DNA from 2 places in the Roseateles sp. genome. Region 1 is predicted to be linked to the other one. Evidence: predicted binding sites of a transcription regulator. Region 1 holds the regulator's gene; the other holds the start of a gene.

What was found. The regulator FliA, encoded in region 1, starts transcription of late flagellar genes. The targets are predictions, from matches to a motif close to CTAAAGTTTNNNNNNNNNNNGCCGNTA.
Region 2: ACQY39_RS06715 (chemotaxis protein CheX) is a predicted target of FliA. The motif match lies at 1,461-1,487, and genes of this name have one in related genera.

What each region holds. Positions count from the first base shown of each region.
Region 1 is NZ_OZ253537.1:4,633,822-4,637,226, reverse strand. Features, by position in the region: gene flhF (flagellar biosynthesis protein FlhF) at 1-521, shown strand, start outside; gene ACQY39_RS19890 (MinD/ParA family ATP-binding protein) at 557-1,381, shown strand; gene ACQY39_RS19885 (RNA polymerase sigma factor FliA) at 1,400-2,113, shown strand; gene ACQY39_RS19880 (methyl-accepting chemotaxis protein) at 2,220-3,405, shown strand, end outside.
Region 2 is NZ_OZ253537.1:1,553,866-1,557,270, forward strand. Features, by position in the region: gene ACQY39_RS06705 (DNA glycosylase AlkZ-like family protein) at 1-239, opposite strand, end outside; gene ACQY39_RS06710 (GGDEF domain-containing response regulator) at 297-1,310, opposite strand; gene ACQY39_RS06715 (chemotaxis protein CheX) at 1,652-2,617, shown strand; gene ACQY39_RS06720 (response regulator) at 2,672-3,043, shown strand; gene metK (methionine adenosyltransferase) at 3,319-3,405, opposite strand, start outside.

The sequences.
Region 1 (3,405 bases):
GCCGCATCCTCGGCGTGCCGGTGCACACCGCCCATGACCGGGCCTCGCTCGAAGATCTGCTGGAGCTGCTCTCGGCCAAGAAGATGGTCCTGATCGACACCGCAGGCATGGCCCAGCGCGACAGCCGCACCCAGGAGCTGCTGGACATGCTGGCTCATCCCAGTGTGCGCAAGATCCTGGTCGTCAATGCCGCCCAGCAAGGCGAGACCATCGAGGACGTGACCACGGCCTGGCGTGCCAAAGATTGCCACGGCCTGGTGCTGTCCAAGATCGATGAGGCCGTCAAGCTGGCCCCGGCCCTGGACACCCTGATCCGTCACAAGCTGACCGTGCTAGGTGTCACCAACGGTCAGCGTGTGCCCGAAGACTGGCACCGTCTGTCGGCCCAGGCCCTGGTGCAGCGCGCGCTGCGCAGCACGGCCGCCGGCGCCTGGCGCATGGACAGCGCCGATGTGAACCTGATTTTCGCCGGAGGGCCCGCGCTTGGCTCTTCGCACACGGCCGCCATGGGCATGTTCTGAGCCCTGACGCAGCAGCCAACCGAGACTCACCCATCATGCGCGACGCTCACAGCACCTCTTCATCCCACGCCCCGCAGGACCAGGCCCATGGCCTGCGCCGCCTGTTCGCCAGCTCGCGGGTGCGCTTCATCCCAGTCGTCAGCAACCCCCATGTGGTGGGCGGCGGCGTGCTGCTGGAAGGCCTGTGCGAGGCCTTTGCAGAGCTGGGCCTGCACACCCTGGTGGTCGATGCCGGCGAGAGCTCGCCCAAGCCCTCCGAGCTGGCCAGCGTGGACCTGGCGTCCTGCGTGGAAAGCCTGTCCAAGGATGTGTCCTATCTGGCGGCCCGCGGCCTGCCGATGCGCTACATCAATGCCAACGGCTCGGCCGCGCAGTTCCTGGAAGCGGTGACCGATGCCGCTCCCTTTGCCGATGTCGTGTTGCTGCACGCCAGCGCCGCTGAGCTGGCCCGCGTGGTGGCCCTGCGCGAGGTGCGCCCGGTGCTGCTGGCCGACACCGACAGCATGAGCGTCACCCATGCCTACGCTGGCATGAAGTGGTTGGCCAGCCGAGCTGGCCTGATGGTTTACAGCCTGCTGCTGGCCAGTTCGCCCCAGCTGCGCCTGTCCGACCGCATTGCCCAGCAGATCAGCTCTTGCGCCGATGGTTTTCTCGGTGCCGTGCTGCGCGACTGGGCCTGCCTGGACCCCAAGACACCGCCGACGGCGCCGGTCTCGCCCGAGATTCGCCATCTGGCCCGTGAGCTGCTGCTGGCCGCCCCGCCAGGAGCCGCACTGGAAGCCTCGGTCAACGCCAGCCCGCTGCGCCCGCCCGTGCGCATGACGGCCGCTGCCCGCCCGGCCATGGCTGCCACCTACTGATTGCCGCAGGAGCTGATGATGTATACCGCCAAAGGCCGCCTCGATAACTCCTCGCTGATCAAGCAGTACAGCCCCTTGGTGCGACGACTGGCGCATCAGATGATTGCCAAGCTGCCCGCCAATATCGAAATCGACGACCTGATCCAGGTCGGTCTGATCGGCCTGACCGATGCGCTCTCGCGCTTCGACATTGGCCAGGGCGTGCAGTTCGAAACCTTTGCCACCCAGCGCATCCGCGGCGCCATGCTCGACGAGCTGCGCGGCGGTGACTGGATGAGTCGCGGCACCCGCCGTCAGCAGCGCGAGATCGAAGGCGCGGTGCGCAAGCTCGAGCAACAGCTGGGCCGGGCGCCGGTCGAGAGCGAGATCGCCGCCGAGATGAAGATCCCGCTGGACGAATACCAAGATTTGCTCGGCAAGGTGCGCGGCACCCAGCTGGTCTACCTTGAAGACATGTCGGGCGACGAGGGTGACGAGGACTTCCTCGACCGCCATGTCGCCGACCACAGCAACAACCCCATGTTGCGCCTGCAGGACCACCGCATGCGCGAGGCCCTGGTGGCGGCCATCAAGAACCTGCCCGAGCGCGAGCAGCACATGATGAGCATGTACTACGAGCACGATATGAACTTGAAAGAGATCGCGGTCGTGCTCAAGGTGACCGAATCGCGCGTCTGCCAACTGCACAGCCAGGCCATCGCCCGCCTGCGCGTCAAGCTGCGCGACTGGTAATTCTCTGCTTCAGCGGCGCCCGTCGGTCTTTGCTGCTAGCCTACGAGGCAGCCGGGCAAACACTGCCAAAGGGAACGAGCCTATGTTTTTCGGACGGAAGCGAAGCATGTCAGGCGCGCAAGCGGGTGAAGACCCCAAGCCGCGATCGCCCCAGACCGCAGCCGGCGGCGAGCAGGCCCTGACGCAGCTGGTGCAGAGCCTGTCGCGCTCGGTGTCCAATGTCGGCCGTGATGCCGCCGAAGTGCGCGGCGTGCTGGAAGACGCTCAGAAGGTGGTGAACACCCAGGCCGAGGCCATGGGCGCCCTGTCCGGCGAACTGGTCCAGGTGCAGCAAGCCCAGCAAGGCATCAACCAAGCCACCGAGCAAAGCCGCCATGCGGTGCTGCGGGCCCGGCAGTCGCTGGCCGGCATTGGCAACGAGGTGGGCGGCATTGTGCAGACCTTGCGGGAGGTGTCCGACGCGGCCTCAGACATCAGCAAAATCGCCCTGCAAACCCGGCTGGTCGCCTTCAATGCCTCGGTGGAGGCCAAGCGCGCTGGCGAGGCCGGGCGCGGATTTGGCGTCGTCGCCGATGCGGTCAAGGACCTGGCCGGCAAGGTGGACGCGTCCTCCAAGGCCATCATGGGCACCTTGTCGGCACTTGATGCGCGCATCGAGGTGTTCAGCCGCGAGCTGCGCAGTGATGCCGGTCAGGCACACAAAAGCGCCATCCACCAGGCCTTCGCCGATGTCGAGCACGATGTCGACCGCATCGCCAGTTCGGCCCAGCAGAGCGAGCGCATCACCGCATCGCTCGGCGACCGTGCGCTCGAACTGGAGCAAGAGATCCAGCAGGCCATGATCAGCCTGGACAGTGCCGCGCAGTGCAGCAATCGTTTCCTGAAGCTGTCAGAGGAGCTGATCGAGCAGATCGCGGCCTCGGGCATCAAGGTCGAGGACGCGCTGTACATCGAGGCGGCGCAGCGCGGCGCTGGACAGATTGCCGACTTGCTGGAGCAGGCCTTGCAGAGCCGCAAGATCTCTATGCAGCAACTTTTCGATGAGCGCTATCGCCCGATCGCCGGCAGCGAGCCCGCCCAGCATCTGAGTGACTTTGTCGAACTCGCCGACCGCCTCTTTCCGGCCGTGCAGGAAGCGATGCTGCAGCTCAGCGACAAGGTGGTGTACTGCATTGCCGTGGATCGCAATGGTTATGTGGCCACTCACAACAAGAAGTACTGCCAACCGCAGCGGCCCGGCGATGTGGTCTGGAACACGGCCAACAGCCGCTACCGGCGCATCTTCAACGACC
Region 2 (3,405 bases), 3.1 Mb from region 1:
AGGCAGTCTTCTTCCACGGCCAGGCGGGCATAGCGCCGCTCCAGGTCGCCGGCTCGGTAGTCCTTGACGCGGTGCCGCAGGGTCAGGTCTTGCGCACGGGCCGGGGCGCGGATCGGATCCGCCTGCACAAAGCCCAGACGCTGGATGGCCTGCGGCAGGCTGGTCGGCTTGAACAGGCTGCGGGCCACGGCATGGCGCCGCAGGTCTTCGATGGTGATGGTCTTGCTGTTGACGCCCATGAGCGGCCCTCCTGGGCGCCGAGCATAGGCAAGGGGCTGTGGTTTTGTCCAGCTGTTTCAGGGCTTGGGTGTGGCGCGCAGCAACTCCCTCTGCTCCACCGTGTCGAGCAGCATTTCGTAGCTGAAGAAGCGGTTGCGGCCATGTGCCTTGGCCGTGTACAGCGCGTCATCGGCGCGAATCAACAGGCCCTCTGCCGTGGTTGATGCATCGGGAACGCAGGTCGTGATGCCGCCGGACAAGCTGACGTGGCGGGCGACGGGCGAATCCGGGTGGGCGATATGGGCGTGGGTCAGAAGATGGGTCAGGGTTCGCGCATAGGTCATGGCGCCCGACCGGGGTGTGTTGGGCAGGACCAAGGCGAACTCCTCTCCGCCATAGCGGGCCACGCAGTCGCTCGGGCGGCGGCAGGCCTCGCTGAGCAGCTGAGCCACCTGGCGCAGGCAGGCATCACCTTCCACATGCCCCAGTTTGTCGTTGTAGCGCTTGAAGAAGTCCACATCGCAGAGCACGACCGTCAGCGGCGTGGCGTCCCGCCAGGCACGCCCGATCTCTTCATGCAGCCTGGCGTCGAGTGCGCGGCGGTTCATCAGGCCGGTCAGGCTGTCAATGCTGGTCAATTCCTGCAATTGCGCGTTGGCCAGGCGCAAGTCCTCGGACATCTCCAGCAGTCGCTGGCGCATGCCCAGCAAGCGCTGCATGGCGCGCAGCTTGGCATGCAAGACCATCGGTGACAGGGGCTTGATCAGGTAGTCGTCGCCGCCGGCGTCGATGCCTTGCCAGATGGCCGCATCCTCGTCGCGCTGGGAAAGAAAGAGGATCGGTGTCCAGCCCCCAGGCTCGGCCGCGCGCATGGCACGGGCGGTCCAGTAGCCGTCGCGGACCGGCATCTCCACGTCCAGCAGGACGATGTCGGGCCGGTGGCGGATGAACAGCTCCAGGGCCCATTCCCCGCTGTCGGCTTCGATGACGCGGTGGCCGACCCGGTCCAGCTCGGCGCTGACAGCGACGCGGGTGGCGCTTTGATCGTCAACGATCAGCACGGTGAGTGGGTTCGGCGAGGTGATGGCCATGGGCGGGTCTGAGGGGCTGTGGGTTGACGGTGGGGCGCTTGGGGCGGCGGGCGGGCGAGGAGGCTTCGCGCGGTCGCGTGATCGTCCCTGCGCTATCGGCGTTCAAGGGCATGGCTTGAGCATGCCTATCGCCTGGCGCGTCGGTTTTTGCTTTAGATCCGCGCATGGCGGCCGATAAGACGAGCACAGAGCCGATGGGCGCCTGACGCTCTGCGTGAGGCGCTTGGTCGGGGTCCGGCTGTTTGAGGAGAGGGCGTCGTGGCCCCCTCTCTTGTGTGCCTGGCCGGTCTGCGAGCTCTTCTTGTGTTGAACAGGGCAGGCGTCATCGCCTGGGTATGTCCATGACCGAAACCACCCAACTTGAAGCCAAGGTCCTGCTGCTCGAGCATGACGCGGCGCAATTCCAGGTCCTGAACGAGTTCTGCCGCGAGGTCGGCCTGATGGCGCTGCCGCGCTCGGCCGCCGATGCTTTGGCGACGCTGGCACAGAACAAGGACCTGGGCGGCGTGTTGCTGGCCGAGGACCTGCCGTGTGACGGCCCGGACGGCCTGCATCTGGCCCGCGCCATCCACAAGCTTCGGCCCGAGCTGCCCATCTTTCTGCGCCGCACCACCGAGCGCCAGCTGGCGCCCGAGGAAGAGGTGGTGGTGCGCCACCGCTGGAACACCGGCGATCTGGCGCATCTCAAGGCGGCGGTGGAGTACACCATCTTCAGCCTGCGCTACCCGACCAGCCTGGTGCATGGCATCGTCGACCTGACCCGCTCGGCCCTGGGCGCCATGTTCCCGAATGCCCTGGTGGTGTCGGAATCGCCCTATGTGGTGCATGACCGCATCATCCATGGCGAGGTGTCGACCCTGATCGCCATCGAGAGCACCTGGTGCCGCGGCTACATGATGCTGCAGACCGAGGAAAGCGCCCTGCGCCAGGGCCTGATCCAGGGCTTCAGCTACGCCGGCATCGGCGGCGACCTGAACTTCCGCGAGCTCAACAACATGCTCGGCGAGACCACCAACCTGATCTGGGGCGCGTTCAAGAACCGCTACATCCCGCCCCAGGCCTTTGCCAATCAGCAGACGCAGGTGCCCATCGTCATCAACCACGAGCACAAATACATCAGCTTCGGCTCGCAAGACCCGCAGCTGTGCATACGCTACCAGCTGTCTGACCCCTTCCGGCCGGGCCTGCCGCCCTTGATGATCGTGCAGCGCTTCATCTTCAACCTGCACTGGTCACCCGATGAGTTTGCCGAGTTCGATGCGGCGGCCCCGACGGTCAGCCCCACCGGCGAGCTGGACCTGTTCTGAGCGAATGACCCCTTGAATGAGCCCGCAACTGCGGCAGCGTGAGGAGAGAAAAATATGGCGAATGTTCTGGTGGTTGACGACTCCGCCACCATGCGTGAGATCGTGGCGGGCTTTTTGAATCAAAACGGCTTTCAAGTGGCCGTGGCCTCCGATGGTCGTGACGGTCTGCTGCAGCTGCGCAGCGACCCCGGCATCAAGCTGATCGTCAGCGACGTCAATATGCCCAATATGGACGGACTCACCATGGCCGACAAGATCCGCAAGGAGCTGGGCAACAAAGACGTGCGCATCATCATGCTGACCACCGAAGACAACCCGGCCATGCGCGCGCGCGGCAAGGAGGTCGGTGTCACGGGCTGGATCGTCAAGCCCTTCCGCGGTGATGCGGTGCTGGCGCCGTTCAAGAAGTTCTGCGGATTGAGCTGAAAAACCTGCGCCCATGAAAAAAGGCCGCTCCGGGATGCCGGAGCGGCCTTTTTGTTGGGTCGAGTTTTCGCTTGCGGCGTTTTGGTCTTTGCTCACATCGCTGCGCGATATGAGCATCGCCCAAGAACGGATGCCTCGCTGGCGCGAGGTGGGCCTTACAGCCCAGCTGCAGCACGAAGCCGGCAGTGCCGCAGCCTTGTGGTCTTCGCTCACATCGCTGCGCGATATGAGCAAAGCCCCAAAGCGGCGGGTCCGCCTTCTGCGTCCTCTGGCCTTTAAAGGCCAGCCGCTGCACGCAGCGCAGCCGCTTTGTCAGTCCGCTCCCACGTGAACTCGGGCTCTTCGCGGCCGAAGTGGCCGTA